Regions from separate parts of the Acidimangrovimonas pyrenivorans genome, predicted to be linked through region 1. Evidence: riboswitches for the same ligand, from Rfam matches in the RefSeq annotation. Region 1 holds a riboswitch; the other holds the start of a gene.
What was found. Region 1 has a riboswitch for cobalamin ahead of ACFOES_RS13320 (HoxN/HupN/NixA family nickel/cobalt transporter). Riboswitches for the same ligand answer to the same signal wherever they lie in the genome.
Positions count from the first base shown of each region.

Region 2: another riboswitch for cobalamin. It lies ahead of ACFOES_RS11725 (TonB-dependent receptor plug domain-containing protein); the one in region 1 lies ahead of ACFOES_RS13320 (HoxN/HupN/NixA family nickel/cobalt transporter).

Region 1 covers NZ_JBHRSK010000010.1:32,461-43,274, reverse strand. The annotation lists gene cbiM (cobalt transporter CbiM) at 9-638, shown strand; gene ACFOES_RS13335 (cobalt ABC transporter permease) at 623-1,243, shown strand; gene cbiQ (cobalt ECF transporter T component CbiQ) at 1,247-2,035, shown strand; gene ACFOES_RS13325 (energy-coupling factor ABC transporter ATP-binding protein) at 2,022-2,681, shown strand; cobalamin riboswitch at 2,812-3,002, shown strand; gene ACFOES_RS13320 (HoxN/HupN/NixA family nickel/cobalt transporter) at 3,095-4,159, shown strand; gene ACFOES_RS13315 (GTP-binding protein) at 4,390-5,598, shown strand; gene ACFOES_RS13310 (DUF6525 family protein) at 5,595-5,873, shown strand; gene ACFOES_RS13305 (LysR family transcriptional regulator) at 5,967-6,860, shown strand; gene ACFOES_RS13300 (DoxX family protein) at 6,965-7,414, shown strand; gene ACFOES_RS13295 (VOC family protein) at 7,440-8,249, shown strand; gene ACFOES_RS13290 (MFS transporter) at 8,348-9,565, shown strand; gene ACFOES_RS13285 (squalene/phytoene synthase family protein) at 9,733-10,509, opposite strand; gene ACFOES_RS13280 (class I SAM-dependent methyltransferase) at 10,506-10,814, opposite strand, start outside.
Region 2 covers NZ_JBHRSK010000007.1:290,293-301,106, reverse strand. The annotation lists gene ACFOES_RS11755 (molybdopterin-dependent oxidoreductase) at 1-1,768, shown strand, start outside; gene ACFOES_RS11750 (6-hydroxynicotinate reductase) at 2,061-3,542, shown strand; gene ACFOES_RS11745 (UPF0280 family protein) at 3,539-4,390, shown strand; gene ACFOES_RS11740 (amino acid synthesis family protein) at 4,371-4,964, shown strand; gene ACFOES_RS11735 (quinone oxidoreductase family protein) at 5,122-6,096, opposite strand; gene ACFOES_RS11730 (amidase) at 6,272-7,684, opposite strand; cobalamin riboswitch at 7,861-8,066, shown strand; gene ACFOES_RS11725 (TonB-dependent receptor plug domain-containing protein) at 8,199-10,016, shown strand; gene ACFOES_RS11720 (ABC transporter substrate-binding protein) at 10,134-10,814, shown strand, end outside.

The DNA.
Region 1 (10,814 bases):
GCGGGCCGATGCATATCGTTGACGGCGCGCTGACCGCGCCGGTGCTGGCCGCCGGCGCGGTGCTGAGCGCGGGCGGCATCGCGATCGGGCTGAAACGCCTGCCGATGGAAAAGATCCCGGCGGCAGGCGTCCTGTCCGCCACCTTCTTCGTGGCTTCTCTGGTCCATGTCCCGATCGGGCCCTCGTCGGTCCATCTCATCCTCAACGGCCTTGCCGGGCTGGTGCTCGGCTGGGCGGCCTTCCCGGCGCTCTTTGTGGCGCTCTTGCTGCAGGCGGTGTTCTTCGGCTTCGGCGGCGTCACGGTGCTCGGCGTCAACACTTTCGACATCGCCTTCCCGGCGCTGCTGGCGGGGCTGATCTTCAGCCCCCTCATCGCCCGCGCGCCGGGGCCGATGGGCCCGGTCTGGGCCGGGATCGGCGGCGCCTTCGCCATCGCCGCGACGACGATCTGCGTCGGCGCCGCGCTGGCGCTGTCGGGCGATCGCTTCCTCCCGGCCGCCAGGCTCGTCTTCTTCGCCCATATCCCGATCATGGTGATCGAGGCCTTCCTGACCGCCGCCGCCGTCGCCCTGATCCGCAAGGTCAAGCCCGAACTCTTCACCACGCTCACGGAGGAGCCCGCATGGTCCGCATCCTGACACTCGTTGCGCTGATCGCGGTCAGCCCCGTCGCCGCGCTGGCCCACAAGGTGCTGGCCTCGGTCTACCCTTCGGGCACGACGATCGAGGGCGAGATCGGCTTTTCCAACGGCGACATGGCGAAGAACGCCAGGGTCACGATCACCGATCCCGACGGCAATGCCCTGGGCGAGGCGACGACCTCCGGCGACGGCACCTTCAGCTTCAGCCCCTCGAAGCCGGTGCCGCATGTCTTCCATTCCGATCTCGGCGCCGGGCATGTCGCCACTGCCACCATGCCGCTCGACGAGGTGAAGCAGGTGCTCGCCTACCAGGCCGAGGCGACGGCGGCGAAGGCCGAGGATGCCGGCGGCGGCACCGCGCAGAGCGACGGCACGGCGGCCGGGACTGCTGGCGGGACCGCTGGCGGGGTGATGCGGCTGAGCGCCGACGACCGCTTCGCGCTGGCCAGGATGGTGCGCGACGAGGTCCGCCCGCTGCGCCGGGAGATCGACGCCTACAAGGAACACAACAGCCTGCAGACGATCCTTGGCGGCATCGGCTATATCATCGGCCTGTTCGGCGTCGGCTTCTACGTCGCCGCCCGGCGGCGGATGGCGGCCTAGGCCGTGGCGCACCGGCTCGGCCCCCGGCCCGCGCTCGGCGACACCGTGCCCGCCGTCGGGGACGGGCTTATCCCGGCGCGCGATCCGCGGCTGCGGGTCGCGCTGGCGGTCGCCTTCGCACTGGAGACCGTCGCCCTGACAAGCCTCCCGGCGCTGGTGCTGGCGCTGGCTGCAGCCCTGGTGCTGCTCGCGCTCTCGGGCCTGCCGCCGCGCCGGACGTTGAAGCGGATGGCGGGGATGGACGGCTTCATCCTGTTCATGCTGCTCCTGCTGCCCTTCACCGTGCCCGGCCCCGCAGCCTTCACCCTTCTCGGCTGGTCCGCCAGCTGGGACGGCCTGCGCCAGGCCGCCGCCATCGCCCTGACGGCCAATGCGGTGATCCTGGCGCTGATGGCGCTGGTCGGCTCGATGGAACCCGCGACGCTGGGCCATGCGCTGCACGCGCTCCGGGTGCCCGAGCGGCTGGTGCACCTGATGATGTTCACCATCCGCTATGTCGACGTGCTGCGCGACGAATACGCCCGGCTGCGCGTCTCGATGAGGGTGCGCGGCTTCCGCCCCGGCACGAACCTGCACACCTGGCGCAGCCTCGGCTACCTTGTCGGGATGATGCTGGTGCGGGCGCTGGAACGTTCGGAACGCATCCTCGACGCGATGAAATGCCGTGGCTTCCAGGGCCGGTTGCCGATGCTCGACAGCTTCGCGCTGCGGCCGGCGGACCTGCTGTTCGCGGCCGGCGTCATGGCCCTTCTCGCCCTTCCGATCGGAGTGGACCTGCATGGCGCTCATTGAGCTCGACGACATCCATTTCGCCTATCCCGGCGCCGCCCCGGTGCTGCGCGGCGCGGCGCTGCGCCTGGAACCGGGCGAGCGGCTGGCGCTGACCGGGCCCAACGGCGCGGGCAAGTCCACCCTGCTGCGAATGATCGTCGGGCTGCTCGCCCCAGCGCGGGGCAGCGTCCGGGCCTTCGGAAAGGTCCGCCGCGCCGAGGCCGATTTCCGCGAGGTCCGGCGCCGCGTCGGCCTCGTCTTCCAGGATCCCGACGACCAGCTCTTCTGCCCCACCGTCGCCGAGGACATCGCCTTCGGCCCGCTGAACCTGGGCAAGTCGCGCGCCGAGGCGCTGGCGATCATCGACCGGGTGCTTGGCGAGCTCGCGCTGGCCCATCTGCGCGACCGCGTCACCCATCACCTGTCGGGCGGCGAAAAGCGGCTGGTGACTTTGGCCACCGTGCTGGCGATGGAGCCCGAGGTGCTGCTGCTGGACGAACCCACCAATGCGCTCGACACCGAGAACGAGGCGCGGCTGGCCGAGATCCTCGCCGCGCTGCCGCAGGCGATCCTGCTGGTCAGCCACGACCCGCGCTTCCGCGCCCGCATCGCCCCGCGGGCGCTGACGCTGGCAGATGGCCGCCTCGTTGCCGAGACAGGGGCGTGAGGCGCCGTTCTTCGTCACCCTTCCCCGACGCGACGCGAAGACCGGCCCGGGAGCGCCAAGCCCGGCGCGATGACCCGAATGTGAGGGCGCGCGATGCGCGCATGGCATTGCCCGAAGACCTCCGCCTCCGTAGCAATGATCGGGTGATGGTTCCCTTCGGGGATCAAAAGGGAACGCGGTGCGGGCCTGCGCCCAAGGCCGCGGCTGCCCCCGCAACTGTAGGCGGAGAGCCTGCGCCGAAGGTGCCACTGGGAAACCGGGAAGGCAGGCGCGAGGCAGAGACCCGCGAGTCAGGAGACCTGCCGTCACCCATGGTCTGCGCAGCCGCATCGGGCGGGGTGTTTCCGGTGTGCAGGGGTCGTCACAGGCGCCCCGGCCTGGTTGTGGAGACGGCCAACGCTCGGGAAGCATCCATGTCCGACACCACATCTCGCTCCGATCCACATCTGCGGGGCCTCCGCAAGCGCGTCATCGGCATCTACGTCATCCTTGCGCTTTTCAACCTCCTCGCCTGGCTCTGGGCCTTCGTCGCCTTCCACGCCCAGCCGCTGCTGCTGGGAACCGGTCTCGTCGCCTGGGGCTTCGGCCTGCGCCACGCGGTCGATGCCGACCACATCGCCGCGATCGACAACGTCACCCGCAAGCTGATGCAGGATGGCGAACGGCCCGTCTCCATCGGCCTCTTCTTCGCGCTCGGCCATTCCTCGGTGGTGCTGATCGTCGCCGCCGCCGTCGCCGCCGCGGCGATGGCGCTGCAGCATGGCCATTTCGCCGCCTGGCGCGATGTCGGCGGCATCGTCTCGACGCTGGTCTCGGCCACCTTCCTGTTCGTCATCGCGGCGATGAACATCGTCATCCTGCGCGGTGTCTGGGCGGCGTTCCGCAAGGTCCGCCGCGGCCAACCCTATGTCGAGGAGGATCTCGACATGCTGCTGAACAACCGCGGCCTGCTGGCGCGGCTGTTCCGGCCGCTCTTCCGGCTGGTGTCGACCCCGCTGTGGATGCTGCCGCTCGGCTTCCTCTTCGGCCTCGGCTTCGACACCGCGACCGAGGTCAGCCTGCTGGGCATCTCGGCCAGCCAGGCCTCGCAGGGGGTGTCGCTCTGGGCGGTGCTGGTCTTCCCCATGCTCTTCGCCGCCGGCATGTCGCTGGTCGATACGACCGACGGCATCCTGATGCTCGGCGCCTACGAATGGGCTTTCCTGAGACCGGTGCGCAAGCTCTACTACAACCTCTGCATCACGCTGGTCTCGGTGCTCGTCGCGATGCTGATCGGCGGGATCGAGGCGCTCGGGCTGCTGTCGGACAAGCTTGGCCTCAGCGGCGGCTTCTGGGACCTGATCGGCGGGCTGAACGAGAATTTCAACGATCTCGGCTTCGTCATCATCGGGGTCTTCATCGCCGCCTGGACGGTCTCGTTCCTGATCTACCGGGTCAAGGGATATGACGCGCTCGAGCCGGTGGCGGCCACGGAATAGCGGCAGCCGGCCGGCCAGGCCGCAAGCAGCCCCCCGGCGCCCGGCGCGACCGGGGAGGAGATCAGCAACACCTTCGGCATGCAGGGCAATTGCAGCGGCGGAAGCAGGCTGGCGATCGGGCTTCCTCCTGCGCCGCCGACGCCGATCCGGCGATTTCGCGCAGCGGAGGGGCTTGAAGTCGCCACCCCGCCATGTAACGTTATCACATCATATTTCCTTGGAGACCCTCGATGCCCGCCGATCCCCGCCTGCCCGTCACCATCCTTTCCGGCTTCCTCGGCGCCGGGAAGACGACGCTTCTGAACGACGTCCTGAACAATCGCGAGGGCCGCCGCGTCGCGGTCATCGTCAACGACATGTCCGAGGTGAACATCGACGCCGACCTGGTCCGCGAAGGCGGCGCGGAACTGTCACAGAGCGACGAGAAGCTGGTCGAGATGACCAACGGCTGCATCTGCTGCACCCTGCGCGAGGATCTTCTGACCGAGGTCCGCCGCCTCGCCGAAGCGGGCCGCTTCGACTACCTGCTGATCGAATCGACCGGCATCTCGGAACCGCTGCCCGTCGCCGCCACCTTCGAGTTCCGCGACGAGACCGGGGCCTCGCTCTCGGATATCGCGCGGCTCGACACGATGGTGACGGTGGTCGACGCGGCGAACCTGCTGACGGATTTCTCCAGCCACGATTTCCTCGCCGACCGCGGCGAGAGCCTTGGCGAGGAGGACGACCGCACCCTCGTCGACCTGCTGGTCGATCAGATCGAGTTCGCCGACGTGGTGGTGCTGAACAAGGCCACGGTGGCGGGCCCGGAGCGGCTCGACGCGGCGCGCAAGATCGTCACCGCCCTCAACCCCGACGCCCGCCTGATCGAGACCGATTTCGGCCGCGTCCCGGCGCAGGCGATCCTGGACACCGGTCTGTTCGACTTCGAGAGCGCGCATGAACACCCGCTCTGGGCCAAGGAGCTCTACGGCTTCGCCGAGCATGTGCCGGAGACCGAGGAATACGGCATCTCTTCCTTCGTCTACCGCGCGCGCGCCCCGTTCGATCCGCAGAAGGTGCATGAGGTGCTGAACGGGCCCCTGCCCGGCGTGATCCGCGCCAAGGGGCATTTCTGGATCGCGACCCGGCCCGACTGGCTGGCGGAGTTCTCGCTGGCCGGCGCGATCAGCACGGTGCGCCCGATGGGCAAGTGGTGGGCCACCGTCCCGCCCGAGCACCGCCCCGACCACGCGGCGGCGCGGGCCTACCTCGGCCGGCACTGGCAGGAGCCCTGGGGCGACCGGCGGCAGGAGCTGGTCTTCATCGGTTCGGGGCTGGACCGCCGGGCGATCACCGCGGCGCTGGACGCCGCCCTGGTCGCCGGGGCCGAGAGCCCCGAGCCGCGCGACCTGCCCGATCCGTTCCCGGTCTGGCGCAGCGCGCCCGCCGCGGCATGAGCGGCGCCAATCTGGGCGCGACACCGGTCCGCAAGAGCAAGCGGCACGGCAATCCGATGGCCGCCTACGACCGCCTGCCGCCGCCGCTCCGCGCCTGGCTGGCACAGGCGGTGCTGCCATGGTCCGCGCGCTCGGCCTCGCGCGCCTGGGCCTCGGCGCTGCGGCGCGCGGATGGCGACCCCGACCGCGCCCGCGTGCTGTTGACCGAAGCCGAGACGCGGCAGCTCGCCCGCGCCCGCGCCCCGCGTCTGGGCGCGAAGCCACGGGCGAGGTGAAGACTTGCGGGCAGCGGCCTCCCCGTTTGAGGGCCCCCGCTTGTCTCCCGGCCTCCGGTCGGCAAACATGGCCCGGCCGCAACGGAGACGCCGATGGACCGCCTGAGCTGTGACCGGATGTTCGTGACCGTGGTCGAGCTGGGCAGCTTCTCGGCCGCCGCCGCCCGCCTGGGCACCAGCTCGGGCCAGGCCTCGAAACTGGTGGCGCGGCTGGAGGAGAGGCTGGGCGTGCAACTGCTGGTCCGCTCGACCCGGGCACTGGCCCTGACCGAGGCCGGGCGCGACTACCACGCCAGGATCAGGCCGATCCTCGACTCGCTCGACGAGCTCGACGCCTCGCTGAAAAGCACCGCCGCGACGCCGCATGGCCGCATCCGGCTGTCGGTGCCGGTCACCTTCGGCACGCTGGTGCTGGCGCCGGTGCTGGCCCAATTCGCCGGGCGCTATCCGGGGATCGAGCTGGACGTGGTGTTTTCCGACCGGCTCGTCGGCCTGATCGACGGCAATTTCGACCTCGCCCTGCGCATCGCCGCGCCGCGCGACAGCACCCTGGTCGCCCGCAAGCTGTGCCCGATCGACATCGTCACCGTGGCGGCGCCGGGCTACCTTGCCGACCACCCGGCGCCCGGAACCCCGGCCGAACTGGCCGGCCACGCCTGCATCCTCGACAGCAATTTCCCCGAGCCCCGGCGCTGGAGCTTCGCCGGCGGCGAGACGGTCTCGGTTTCCGGCCGGCTGTGCTTTTCCAACGCCGAGGCGGCGATCGCGGCGGCCAGGGCCGGGCTGGGCATCGCCCGCAGCCCCGCCTTCGTCGCCGCCGAGGCGCTGCGCGCCGGTGAGCTGGTGAAGCTGCTCGCCGCCCGCGAGCCCGAGCCGCCGCCGCTCTCCGCCGTCTATCCCGCCAGCCGTCACCTGCCGGCGCGGGTGCGGCTGCTGATCGACCATCTCGCCGCACATTTTCGCCAGGGGCCGCTTCGGGGTGGCTGAGATTTCTTCCATTCCGGAAGAAGTCATCTGGCATCAGGCCGGATAATCATCGGTTCGAATGCAATCTATTTTCCCGTCATCAGTCGCGACAGGAAGGAAATCCCATGTCATTCGCTTCGTCCCAGACCGCGCCGGCCCGCACCGAGGGCCATGTCGACACCGCCCTCGCGCCCTATGCCATCTTCGGGCTGCGGCTCGCCGCCGGGGCGCTGTTCCTCGCCCATGCCGGACTGAAGATCTTCGTCTTCACCCCCGCCGGCACCGCCCAGTTCTTCGCCTCGCTCGGCCTGCCGCCGACGCTGGCCTATGTCACCATCCTGTGGGAACTGCTCGGCGCCGCGGCGCTGATCCTCGGGGTCTGGCCGCGCGTCGCCGCCGCCGCGCTGGTCCCGGTGCTGATGGGCGCCATCGTCACCGTCCACGGCCCCGCCGGCTTCTGGTTCACCAACCCGCATGGCGGCTGGGAATACCCCGCCTTCTGGGCCTTCGTGCTGGTCGCGCTCGCCGCGCTCGGCGACGGCGCCTATGTCCTGAAACGCACCCCGCTGCGCTGAGCCGCGGACGGAAAGGAGCCCGGCAATGGCCCCCAACGACGCCCCCCTCACCGTCGCGCGCATCGCGCTGACCGTGAACGACCTCGACAAGGTCGCCGATTTCTACGCCGGCACGATCGGCCTGACGCCGCTGCGGCGCGACGGCGAGACGGCGCTGCTGGGGGCCGGCGAGCGCCCCCTGATCGAGCTGCGCCGCGACCCGGCGGCGCGGCAGCGCGATCCCCGGGAGGCCGGGCTGTTCCACACCGCCTTTCTGCTGCTCGGGGACGCCGACCTCGGCCGCTGGCTGCGGGCGCTGGCCGAGAACCGCACCCCGATCCAGGGCGCCTCGGATCACGGGGTCAGCAAGGCGGTCTACCTTGCCGATCCCGAGGGCAACGGCATCGAGGTCTATGCCGACCGCGCCCCCGCGGACTGGCCGCGCAAGGGCGACGGCCTCGCCATGGGGACCGAGCCGCTCGACCTGCCCGGCCTGATCGCGGGCATCGAGAGCCGCTGGACCGGCGCCCCCGAGGGCACCGTCATCGGCCATGTCCACCTCCAGGTCGGCGCCCTCGACGCCGCCGAGGCATTCTGGACCGGCCGCCTCGGGCTCGACGTCACCCAGCACTATCCCGGCGCCGGTTTCTTCTCGTCGGGCGGCTACCACCACCATGTCGGCACCAATGTCTGGAACAGCCGCGGCGCCCCGATCCGCGCCGATGCGGCCACCGGGCTGGCCGAAGTGACGCTGGCCGCCGCTGCCGGACACCGGGCGAAGATCGGCGTGGCCGAGGGCGAGACCCTGCGCGATCCGTGGAACATTCCGGTCACGGTGGTGGCGCAGGCGGCCTGAACGCCGGGCCGGGAACCCCGGGCACGGCGCCGATATGACGCCGCGCCCGCGATACTTTCGCCCTTGGCAGCGCCGCGCGCTCCGACTACCGATAGCGCATGACGATGTCCACGACCGCCCCGACCGACAGCCGCGCCCGCCGCAATGTCACCGTGCTGGTGCTCGCCCAGGCCTTCCTGGGCAGCCAGATGCCGATGAACTTCACCATCGGCGGGCTGGCCGGCCAGTCGCTGGCGCCCAATCCCTGCCTGGCGACGCTGCCGATCTCGCTGATCGTCATCGGCTCGATGCTGTCGGCGACGCCGCTTTCGGCCTTCATGCAGCGTTTCGGCCGCCGCGCCGGCTTCGCGCTCGGCTCGCTGGGCGGGATGACCGGGGCCGTGATCTCCTCCTACGCGCTCTATGTCAGCTCGTTCCCGATCTTCCTGCTCGGCGCGCTGTTCACCGGCATGTACATGTCGGCCCAGGGCTTCTACCGCTTCGCCGCCGCCGACACCGCCAGCGAGGAGTTCCAGCCCAAGGCGATCTCCTACGTCATGGCCGGCGGGCTGGCCTCGGCGGTGATCGGGCCGCAACTGGTCAAGGTCACGACCCAGGCGATGGTGATCCCCTTCCTCGGCACCTATCTCGCCGTCATCGCCGTCAACATGATCGGCATCTGGCTGTTCGCCTTCCTCGACATTCCCAAGCCGCAGCCGCCGGCGCATGACGCCCCCAAGGGCCGGTCGCGGCGCGAACTTATCACGACGCCACGGATCGCCGTCGCCGTGATCTGCGCCACCGTGTCCTACGCGCTGATGAACCTGGTGATGACCTCGACCCCGCTGGCCGTGGTCGGCTGCGGCTACCAGACCTCGGACGCCGCCAATATCGTCACCGCCCACGTGCTGGCGATGTTCGTGCCGTCCTTCTTCACTGGCCATGTCATCGCCCGTTTCGGCGTCGAGAAGGTGATCGCCACCGGGCTGGTGATCGTCGCCGCCGCCGGCGTGGTGGCGATGATGGGCGTCGACCTGACCCATTTCTTCGTCGCGCTGATCCTGCTCGGCGTCGGCTGGAACTTCGGCTTCATCGGCGCCACCTCGATGCTGGCCTCGGCCCACGCGCCGGAAGAGCGCGGCCGGATGCAGGGCATGAACGACCTGATCGTCTTCGGCGGCGTGACCATGGCCTCGCTGGCCTCGGGCGGGCTGATGAACTGCTCGGGCGGCACGCCGCAGACCGGCTGGCAGGCGGTCAACATGGCGATGGTGCCGTTCCTGGTGCTCGCCGGCGGCGCGCTGATCTGGCTGGTGATGCGGCCGGCGGACGAGTGAGGGTCTGTGCGGGCCCCTGCAGCAACAGGCGTACCTAGCACAAAGGGCAGCGCCCGTCCCGGCAGGGTGGGCGTGAAGCGCCCGCCCCGTGGGGGGCGGGTCGGGCGCTGCCCGGCGTAAGCGCCGGGCAAAGTATTACTTCTCAGTCCAGAACATCACCGACAGCGTCACCACCGGCCGCTGACGGCCCGCAGCATCAGACCGCCGCGGCGGCCGAACTCGGCCCGACCGAGCGCGCCGCGCGCCACCCGCTCCGGCTGCCGTGCCGCCAGCTTCAGCACCGCGCCGGCCTCCCAGCCGGTCAGCAGCGCCGGCAGCGCCTCGCGCGGGACCTGCCGCCGCCGGGCCCTTGCCCGGGCGACATCTTCAAGCCCCTGGCGGGCCAGCGCCGTCACCGCCTGCGGCTCCGGGTCGGGCAAGGGTGTCCGGCCGCGCGCCTCCAGTTCCGGCACTGCGCGCAGCCAGGCCGCCAGCCCGGCGCCGCGGGCGAAATCGCGCACCGGCCCCTCGGCCGCGGCCGGAGCTCCCAGCGCCAGCGCCGCCAGCCACATCAGGTTGCCCGCCGTCGCGTCGAGATGGGCGAACAACGCCGCCGCGTCGTCGAACGGATCGCGGTAGATGTCCCAGCGCCGCGCCGCGATCATCGCGTCCAGCAGCTTCACCGGCAAAGCGGCGTCGCGCATCACCGCGGCCAGCGGCGCCGCCACCTCATGCGCCCGCGGCGCCTTGCCCGCGGCGATCTCCTCGACCGCCTCGCGCCACCATTGCAACCGCATCTCGGCGATCATCGGCTCCTGCGTCACCCAGGGCGCCCGCGCCACTTCGAGGTTGAGCGCGTAGAGCGGCCACAGCCGCGCCTGCGCCGCCGGCGCCGCCGCCCGCGTCACCGCGTGGCGGTCCGGGTCGCCGCGTTCGACCAGTTGCGCGCAAGCCTCAATCGTCATGCCGCCTCCACGACCAGTTGCAGATAGCCGAATTCGTCGCGATGCGCCCGCCACAGCGCCGCCTCGGCCCGCTGCTCGGCGATCACCGCCCGCAAGTCCTCCGCCGCCCCTGGCGCCAGTGCGTCGCAGCGGGCGTCGAGCGGGCCGAGATACGCCTCCCAGGCCGCGTCGGGCAGCCAGCATTGCCCCAGCACCCGGTAGCCCGCCGCCGCGACCGCGGCCAGCACGCCGGCGGCATCGGTCATCTCGGGATAGGCCTTGGCCCAGAAGGCGCGCGCCTCCGCCGAGGGGTCGGCAACCTGCCA
Region 2 (10,814 bases), on a different contig from region 1:
CGATGCCGAGGCCGGGCTGGCCGGGGCCGCCCATGTCGCCGAGGTCGAGGTCCGGACTGCCTATGTCGAGCATGCCTATATCGAGCCCGAGGCCGGCGTCGCCTGGATGGAGGGCGAGGTGCTGGTGATCCAGGCCTGCACCCAGGCGCCGGTGATGGACCAGATGGACGTTGCCAGGGTGCTGGGGCTGGTGCCCGAGCGGGTGCGGATCGTCCCGGCGGCGGCGGGCGGCGGTTTCGGCTCGAAGCTCGACGTCTCGCTGCAGCCGCTGATCGGGCTGGCGGCGCTGAAGACCGGGCGGCCGTGCCGGATGGTCTATTCGCGCAGCGAGTCGATGCAGTCGACGACCAAGCGCCACCCGGCCCATATGCGGGCCAGGATCGGGGTGGACGGATCCGGCCGGGTCTGCGGCATGGCCTTCGAGGGCAGCTTCAACACCGGCGCCTATGCCAGCTGGGGCCCGACCGTCGCCAACCGGGTGCCGGTCCATGCCTCCGGCCCCTACCGGACGCCGAACTACCGCGCCGAGACCGTGGCGCTGCATACCAACGGCCCGGTCTCCGGCGCCTTCCGCGGCTTCGGCGTGCCGCAGGCGGCGGTGGCGCAGGAGTTGGCCTATGACGACCTGGCCGCGGCGCTGGGCATGGACCGGCTGGCGTTCCGCCGGCTCAACGCGCTGGGCGAGGGCGAGGCCTCGGTCTGCGGCCAGGTGATGCGCGGGGTGGGCATCGGCGCCTGCCTCGCGGCGCTGGAACCGCGCTGGGGCGCGGCACTGGCCGAGGCGGCGGAATTCAACGCGGCGGGAGGCGGGCTGCGGCGCGGCATCGGGGTGGCGAGTTGCTGGTATGGCTGCGGCAACACCGCGCTGCCCAACCCCTCGACCGTGCGCGCCGGGATCACCCGCGACGGCCGGCTGAAGCTGCATCAGGGGGCGACCGATATCGGCCAGGGCTCGAATACCGTCATCACGCAGATCTTCGCCGATGCGCTGGGGGTGGCGATTGCCGATGTCGAGCTGATCGGGCCGGATACCGCGCTGACGCCCGATTGCGGCAAGACCTCGGCCTCGCGCCAGACCGTGGTGACCGGCAAGGCGGCGCTGCTTGCCGGGCAGGCGTTGCGGCAGGCGATCCTCGCCCACACCAACAAGGGGCCCGGGGCGCGGATCGGCTTCGCGCCCGGCAAGGTGATCGTCACCGACGGCAGCGGCCCGGCCGAGATCGCGCTGGCCGAGCTGCCCGAGGCCGGGCATGGCTATGCGCTGATGGCCGAGGAGAGCTACGACCCGCCGACCGAGCCGCTCGACGAGAACGGGCAGGGGGTGCCCTATGCCGTCTATGGCTACGGCGCCCATCTGGCCGAGGTCGAGGTGGATATGGCGCTGGGGACCGTCAGGGTGCTGCGGATCACCGCGGCGCATGACCTCGGCCGTGTCGTCAACCCGCTGCTGGCGCAGGGGCAGATCGAGGGCGGCATCGCCCAGGGGCTGGGGATGGCCTTGATGGAGGATTACATCCCCGGCCGGACCGAGAACCTGCACGACTACCTGATCCCGACCACCGGCGACATGCCGGCGATCGAGCCGATCCTGATCGAGGTGCCGGACCCCGAGGGGCCGATGGGGGCGAAGGGGCTGGGCGAGCACGTGCTGATCCCGACCGCGCCGGCGATCCTGAACGCGATCCGCGATGCCTCGGGCGCCCGGATCACCAGGCTGCCGGCGCTGCCGCACCGGGTGTTGGCGGCGATAAGGGAGGCGCGGGGATGACGGGGGAGCGGCATTTTCCAATGATGCAAGAGGTCCCGCGCGGGAGGACTGTTCTTCCGGGGCTTCAGCCCCGGATCGCGCCCGACCCCGCCCCCCAGGGCGGGCACGATTGGATGGTACTGCTGCAACTGAGCCCGGCGCCGGGGCTTCGAGACGATGTCTGTGCAAACGGCACTGCGCCCCCCCTCGGGGCCGGGCGCGATCCTTATCTCGTAGCTCCCAAGGGGGCCGATTCACCCGGGTGCGCCTCCACCATACCGGTTCCTACCCCATGACCGACCCGAGCCACGACATGCGCGCCGACACCTCAGACGGCACCCTGCCGGGGGACCGGGTGCGCGCGGAGAAGATCCGCTGCGACGCCTGCCCGGTGATGTGCTACGTCGCCGAGGGCCGCACCGGCGCCTGCGACCGCTATGCCAACGCGGGCGGCCGGATCGTGCGCTGCGACCCGGTGACCGTGCTCGACAAGCGCATCGCCGAGGGCGGCGAGATCAGGCCGTTCCTCAAGGCCGACTGGGACGGGACCCTGAGCGATGGCGACCTCTTCGTCTCGGCCGTCGGCGCCGGCACCACTTACCCGGACTACAAGCCCGCCCCCTTCATCGTCAGCCGCGAGATCGACGGGGTCGATTTCGTCACCGTCGTCACCGAGGCGATCTATTCCTATTGCGGCGTCAAGGTGAAGATCGACACCGACCGCCATCTCGGCGACGAGGGCGCGGTGGTCCGGGCCGGCGGCGAGGCGGTCGGGCTGGTGATCACCTCGGAATACGGCTCGCAGATGCTGTCGCTGGGCGGGGTCGACCACCTCACCGGCGGCTCGAAGGCCGAGGGCCGGGTGACCTGCGACACGCTGATGGCGCTGTGCAACCGCGAGGCGGTGGAGCTGAGCATCGACGGCGGTTGCTCGGTGGTGGTGCAGGCCGGAGAGGCGCCGATCGTCGACGGGGTGCGCGAGGCGCGGATGCGGGTCGGCTGCGGCTCGGCGACGATCGGCATGTTCGCGGCGCAATGGCAGGGGCTGGTCGACGAGGTGGTGGTGGTCGACGACCACATCACCGGCGTCGTCAGCGAGCATCAGGCGGGCAAGGTGCTGGGCTGGCCCGATACCGGGATCAGGATCAGGGGCCGGCGCTCGACCCCGGGGCGCTATTTCCAGGTGGCGCAGCCGGGGCTGGGCTGGGGCGGCACCGATATCGACGATCCGCTGACCATCCTCGGGCCGTGGAATGCCAAGAAGGGGGCGCGGCCGGGGCTGACGCTGCTGATGGTCTCGACCACCGGCGAGCACGCGGCCTATTACGTGCTGGACGAGGAGCTGCAGCCGGTCGCACAGCCGCTGCCGGCGGCGCTGCAGCCCTCGGTCGAGCTGATCGCCGAGAATTGCGAGCCGGCGCTGTGCACGGTGCTGTTCACCGGCGGCGCCGGGGGCTCGCTGCGCTCGGGCGCGACGCGGAACCCGGTGCGGCTGACCCGGGCGGTGCAGACGGGCGAGGCGCAGGTCAGCTGCGGCGGCGCGCCGGCCTGGATCTGGCCCGGCGGCGGCATCACCCTGATGGTCGACGTGACGCAGACGCCGGACGGCGCCTTCGGCTACGTGCCGACGCCGGCGCTGGTGGCGCCGCTGGAATTCACCCTGCGGCGCGAAGACTACGTCGCGCTGGGCGGGCACGAGGCGGCGATCCGGCCCTTGCGGCAGGTGCTGGAGGAGGGCGGCGAATACGGGAACCAGTTCCGAGCGGTGGCGCCGAAACCATGGCCGCAGCGATGACAGGGGCACAGGCGGCATATCTGGCCGACAGGGTGCGGCTGCACCTCAATCACGGGCCCATCGACCTGATCCTCTGGGCCAACCAAGCGGCACGGCGGGAGGCGTATGAACGGGCCGCGGCGCGGTTCTCGGGGCTGCTCGAGGAGCTGGTGGCGGAGCTGCCGGAGTTGCGCAGCCCGGCGCCTTGGGACCTGAAAGGGCCGATCGCGCGCAGGATGGCGGCGGCGGTCGCCCCCTTCGCGCCGGTCTTCATCACGCCGATGGCGGCCGTGGCCGGGGCGGTGGCCGATGCGGTGCTGGCGGCGATGGCCGGGGCGCCGGGGTTGAGCAAGGCCCATGTCAACAATGGTGGCGACATCGCCTTCCACCTGACGCCGGGCGAGGCGGTGACGGCGGCGGTGGCCGGGGCGCGCGCGCGGGTGACGCTGGCGGCCGGACAGCCGGAGCGCGGGCTGGCGACCTCTGGCTGGCGCGGGCGCAGCCACTCGCTGGGCATCGCCGATGCCGTCACGGTGCTGGCCCGCACCGCCGCCGAGGCCGATGCCGCCGCGACCCTGATCGCCAATGCCGTCGACCTGCCCGGTCATCCAGCCGTGATCCGCCAGCCGGCCTGCGCGCTTGCGCCCGACAGCGATCTCGGCGACCGTCTCGTCACGGTCGATGTCGGCCCGCTGACCCGCGAGGAGGCCGCCGCGGCCCTCGACCGCGGGCTTGCCACCGCCCGGGATTTCCACCGGCGCGGCCTGATCGGGGCCGCGCTGCTGTCGCTTTCCGGCCAGAGCCGCAGCACCGGCGCGGCGCTGGCCTCCTGCCAACGGGAGCCTGCCGATGAGCCAGAACATGTATGATTTCACGCTGCGCAAGACGATGATTTTCCTCGAGGATATCTATCACGAGGGCGGCCCGGAGGCCGAGGCGCCGCGCCAGCGCGGCGCCATCCTGGCGGTGGTCAACAACCCCTTTGCCGGGCGCTACCAGCCCGAGCTGCAGCCGGCGATGGACGCGCTCAAACCGCTCGGGCTGATGATGACCGACAAGCTGATCGCGGCGATGGGCGGGATCGAGGGCATCGACGGCTATGGCAAGGCCGCGATGGCCGGCGAGGACGGCGAGCTGGAACATGCCGCGCTGTGGCACGTGCCTGGCGGCTACTCGATGCGCGAGCGGCTGGGCGAGGCGCGGGCGATCGTGCCGTCGGCGATGAAGGTCGGCGGGGTCGGCACCCGGATCGACATTCCGCTCGGCCATATCAACGCGGCCTATGTCCGCAGCCATTTCGACGCCATCGAGGTCGGGCTGCCGGACGCGCCGCGGGCGGGCGAGCTGATGTTCGCGCTGGCGATGGCGCGCGGGCCGCGGGTGCATCACCGGATGGGCGGCCTGGCGGTCGAGGACGTCAAGGGCGAGGACGGGCTGCGCTGAGGCCCGGCCGGGGAGGGGGCGCTGCCCCCGCCGCCGCTGGCGGCTCCCCCGGGATATTTTCGAGCAGAAAGGGGGCCGTCGGGGCCCTCGGGAGCGGGGCGGGGCGGAATGACCGTCCGCGCCCGGCCCCTTGTCGATTTGCCCGGCTCGGGCCGGCTCAGGGCAGAAGCACGGTGGCGCCGGTCGTCTTGCGGGCTTCCAGCGCGCGGTGGGCCTCGGCGACCTCGGCCAGCGGGTAACGCTGGTCGATGGCGATCCTGACCGCGCCGCTTTCGACCTTGTCGAACAGCTCGCGCGCCATCTGCTGGCAGGTCTCGTGCTCGGCGATATGGCTGAACAGCGTCGGCCGGGTGATCTTGAGCGAGCCCTTGGCGGCGAGTGTTGCCAGGTTGAAGGGCGGCACCGGGCCCGAGGCATTGCCGAAGGAGATCATCATCCCCAGCGGCTTGAGGCAGTCGAGCGAGCCCTCGAACGTGTCCTTGCCGACCGAATCCATCACCACGTCGACGCCCTTGCCGCCGGTGATCTCCTTGACCCGGGCGGTGAAATCCTCGTCGCGGTAGTTGATGACATGGGCGGCGCCGTTCTCCCGGGCCAGGGCGCATTTCGCGTCGGTGCCGGCGGTGCCGATCAGGGTGATGCCTTCCGAGCGGGCCCATTGGCAGGCGATCAGGCCGACCCCGCCGGCGGCGGCGTGGAACAGCACCGTGTCGCCCTTCCGCAGCGGCGTGGTGCGGCGGAACAGGTATTGCACGGTCATGCCCTTGAGCATCATCGCCGCGCCTTGCTCGAAGGATATGCCGTCGGGCAGCGGGCAGACCTGGGCGGCGGGCATGACCCGGGCTTCGCAATAGGCGCCGGGCGGGGCGGCGGCATAGGCGGCGCGGTCGCCCGGCTTGAGGTGGCTGACGCCGTCGCCCACCGCCTCGACGACGCCGGCGGCCTCCATGCCGAGCGCGTGGGGCAGTTCGAGCGGGTAGAGGCCGGTGCGCTGGTAGACGTCGATGAAGTTGAGGCCGCAGGCCTCGTGGCGGATGCGGATCTCGCCCGGGCCGGGCTCGCCCACCGGGCGGTCGACGAGTTTGAGCTGCTCCGGCCCGCCGAAGGCCTCGATGATCACCGTTTGCGCCATGCCGGTTTCCTCCCGTGTTCGCTGGTTCGTCTGCGCTTGCCTGCCCTCGTTGTAGCCGGTGGCGCGGCGGGGGCAAGCGGGGAGGGGGCAAACGGTGCCGCGGGCGCTATCGTGTCGTGGTGCGCGCGCCCTGCGCATGTCGCGCTACGCGGATCGACATGGGGCGTGCCGTCGGTCACATCGCCGGCGGGCGCTTCTGCGGCCATTCGGTGGCGCGGTGATAGGCCTGGCCGAGCTGCAATATCCGGCGGTCGGCGCCGCGCGGGCCGAAGAGCTGGAAGCCCATCGGCAGCCCGGACGCGCCGAAGCCTGCCGGGGCGGCGAGCGCGGGCAGGCCGACCAGGCTGACCGGCACCACCGCCTCCATCCAGCGGTGATAGCTGTCCATCGGCTGGCCGGCGATCTGCTCCGGATAGCGCCAGCCCTTGGGGAAGGGCCAGACCTGTGCCGTCGGCAGCACCAGCGCGTCGTAGCGGGTGAACAACTCGGCCAGTTTCACGAACCATTCCGAGCGGATCACGCTGGCGCGGTGGACCTCCATCGCGCTCAGGGCCAGCCCGCGCTCGATCTCCCAGATCGCCTCGGGCTTGAGCCGGGCCCGGCGCTTGGGATCGGCGTGGTGGAGGCCCAGCCGCGCCGCCACCGCCCAGCTGCGCAGGGTGGTCCAGCTCTGCCACAGCTTCTCGGCCGGGAAGGGCGGGGCTACGGGCTCGACCGCGCAGCCCAGTCGTTCGAAGACCTTCAGCGCGTCTTCGCAGAGCTCGAGGATGCCCGGCTCCATCGCCCAGGCCCCGCCCCAGTCGCCGAGCCAGCCGATGCGCAGGCCGGCCGGGGCGCTGTCGAGCCCCTCGGCGTAGGGCTCCGGGGGCAGCGAATGGGGCAGGCGGGGATCGTATCCGGCGAGGGTTTCCAGCAGCCGGGCGAGGTCTTCCACCGTGCGGGCCATCGGGCCGTCGGTCGAGAGCTGGTGCAGGAAGGTGTCGCCGACGGGATCGGAGGGAACGAGGCCGTAGGAGGGACGGAAGCCGTAGACGTTGCAGAAGGCGGCGGGGTTGCGCAGCGAGCCCATCATGTCCGAGCCGTCGGCCACCGCGACCAGCCGCGCCGCCAGCGCCGATGCCGCCCCGCCCGAGGAGCCGCCGGCGGTGCGGCTCGGGTCGTAGGGGCTGCCGGTGGCGCCATGGACCGGGTTGAACGAATGCGAGCCGAGACCGAATTCGGGCGTGTTGGTCTTGCCGATCAGGATCGCCCCGGCGGCGCGCAGCTTCGCCGGCAGCAGGGCGTCGGCCTCGGGCACGAAATCGGCAAACAGCGGCGAGCCCCAGGTCGAGCGGATGCCGGCCACCGCCTGCAGGTCCTTCACCGCGACGGGCAGGCCGTGCAGCCAGCCCTTGCGCGGCGCGGCATCGGCGGCCGCCGCCTCGGCCAGCAGCGTGGCGCGGTCGCGCAGCGAGACGATGGCGTTGATCTTCGGGTTCACCGCGTCGATGCGGTCGAGCGTGGCGGTCATCAGCTCGACGGCCGAGGTCTTGCCCGCGGCCAGCAGGGCGGACAGGGCGGTGGCATCGAGGGCGGTGAGATCGGTCATGGCGGGTCCGGAAATGGGTGTTCTGGGCGGCGGGCGGGCTGCCGGGCAGACCGCCCGGCTTGACCCGTGCAGTTAGACCCGCTGGGGCCGGTCCGGGCAAGCCCGCAAGCGAGAGCGCCGGGGCGGTGTCGCGCCCGGGGCTCTCGATCTTGTGCTTGACATGTGGAGCGTGAGGCGTAGGGAGAGGGGGCTTCGGTTCCGGCGTCAAGACCCGGATCAAAGGGAATGCGGTGCGACCGGCCGTCAGGCTGGCCAACTCCGCAACTGCCCCCGCAACTGTAGGCGGCGAGCGATGGTTGAAGGTGCCACTGGGACCCCCCGGGAAGGCCAGCCAGAGCGACGACCCGCGAGTCAGGAGACCTGCCGAGGTGATCACCCTTTCCGGGCGCGGGGCGCGTTGCGGAGGCGGTCGGACCGCAGAGGTGACATTTCACCGTCTGCGGAAGGGCCGGGCCCCTCCAAGGACATCCGAGGAACCGGCGCGGAAGGTCCGCGCCAGCAGAGGCCGAGAGACATGCCCCGCCTGCAGTCCACCCTTCCCATCATCGCCACCCTCGCCCTGACCGCGCTGCCGCAGCCCGGCCGGGCCGAGCCCATCGACCTGGGCGAGATCGTCGTCTCCGCCGACCTGACCCCGACGCCGGCCAACAAGGTCGGCGCCACCGTCGACATCGTCACCCGGGAGGATCTGCAGAAGGCCGCCCAGGGCAGCGTCGCGGACGCGCTGGCGCTGGTGCCGGGGATCACCATCCGGCCGACCGGCGGCGTCGGCGCGCAGACCGGGCTGTCGATCCGCGGCGTGTCGCAGAACTACATCAAGGTGCTGGTCGACGGCATCGACGTCACCGACCCGTCCGGGCCCCAGGTCGCCTATGACTTCGGCCGCCTCGGGACCGCCGGCATCGGCCGGATCGAGGTCCTGAAGGGCTCGCAATCGGCGCTCTACGGCGGTTCGGCCGTCGGCGGCGTGGTCAGCATCTCCTCGGCCAGGAGCGACAAGCCCGGCCTGCACCAGTATTTCGAGATGCGCTATGGCAGCCGTTCGACCGAGGCGCTGAATTACGGGCTGACGCTCAATGGCGAGAACTCGAGCCTGGCGCTGAACCTGAGCCATGTCTCCACCGACGGCATCGTCGACTATGTCGGCGCCGGCTCGGGCAATCTGCGCAACGCCTTCCGCTCGAACCGGATCTCGCTTGCCGGCAGCCACAGCTTCGACAACGGCGTCAAGATCGGTTTCTCGGCCTTCCACCAGAACAGCACCGGCCATTACGACGCCGGTGGCGTGCCCGGCAGCATTCCGGCGAAGTCCAGCGGCCTGCGGGTCTACAGCGATTTCGAGACCGGCGCGGTCCGCAACACCGTGGCGGTGACGACCTATCGGATCGACCGCTCCTACGATTCCGTCTGGGGAAGCTACCGCTATGTCGGCACCCGCAAGAGCCTGTCCTACAAGGGCACCGCGCCGATCAGCAGCGCCGCGACGCTGAGCTTCGGCCTCGAAGGCTCGCGCATCGGCTTCTCCAATTCCTCGGGGTCGCCGTCCAGCAGCTCGCGCTGGAAGCGCGGCGCGTTCACCGAACTGGCCTACAGCCCGACGGCGCAGCTCGATCTGAGCGCGGCGCTGCGCTACGACAACACCTCGGGCGTCGGCGGCGCCCCCTCGGCGCGGGTGGCGATGGCCTGGCGGCCGCAGCAGGATCTGACGGTTCGGGCTTCGGCCGGCACCGGCTTCCGCAACCCGTCGCTCTACGAGCTGAGCTATGCCGCCCCGGGCGTGTCGTTGCAGCGCGAGAAGAGCGACTCGGTCGATCTGGGGGTCGAGAAGCGCCTCTCGGAGGACACAGCGGTCAGCGCCACGGCCTTCTGGTTCTCGGTGCGCGACGCGATCTACAGCACGACGGTCTATCCGCCGACCTACCGCCAGGGCGGCAACGCGACCCGCTACGGGGTCGAGCTGGCGGGCCGGACCAAGCTGGGCAAGGTGTCGCTCAGGGGCGCCTATACCTACACCCTGTCCCATGCCGACAGCAGCCTGTCCGCCACCCAGTGGGGCGTCGCCAAGTACCTGCCGGCCCGCCACAAGATCTCGCTGGAGGCGAGCGCGCCGGTGACGGCGAAGCTGACCGCGGGGCTGTCGATCCTTGCGGCGGCGAACCGGCCGGGGCTGTCGGATTACATCGTCGCCAATGCCGATTTCACCTATGATCTGGGCAATGACGCCAAGGCCTATCTGCGGGTGGAGAACCTGACCAATGCCAGCTACCAGCTGGTGAAGGACTACGCCACGCCGGGACGGTCGGTCTATATCGGGCTGCGCAAGGAGTTCTGAGCCCGGGGGCGGGGCGCCCGGCGATCCTGACCGGCCCTGACCGGTTGCCGGCGCCCGGCACTTGGCGGCAAGGAGGCCCGGAGGCCGGGCGAGAGGAGCGACTGGAGCGGAATGGCCATGACCTGGCGTCCGATACGGCTTGCGGCGGCCGCGCTGGGGATCACCCTCGGCGCGGCCTTGACCGTTGCCGCCGCGCCGGCCCGCGTCGTCTCGATCAACCTATGCACCGACCAGCTGGCGATGATGCTGGCGGCGCCGGGGCAGCTGGCCTCGGTCTCATGGCTGGCGGCCGATCCGCGCTCCTCGGCGATGGCGGCGGCGGCCGGGGGCTACCGGCTCAACCACGCCCAGGCCGAGCAGATCTTCCTGATGCATCCCGACCTGGTGCTGGCCGGCAAATACAACGCGGCGGCGACCGTCTCGCTGCTGCGCCGGCTGGGGGTGACGGTGGTGCAGATCGCGCCGGCGACGTCTTTCGCCGATGTCCGGCGCAACCTGCTGGCGGTGGGCGCGGCGCTGGGCCGCGAGGCGCAGGCGCGCGAGATGGCCGACCGCTTCGATGCCGATCTGGCGGCGCTGCGGGTGACGGGCGAGACGCCGGCGCCGGCGGCGCTCTACTATCCCAGTGGCTACACGCCGGGGGCGGGAACGCTGGCCGACGAGATCCTCAAGCTGACCGGGTTCCGCAACATCGCCGCGCAGGCCGGGGTCAGCGGCGGCGGCACGCTGCCGCTGGAGAAGCTGGTGATGGCGCGGCCGAGGCTGATCGTGACCTCGGCGCCCTATCCCGGCGAATCG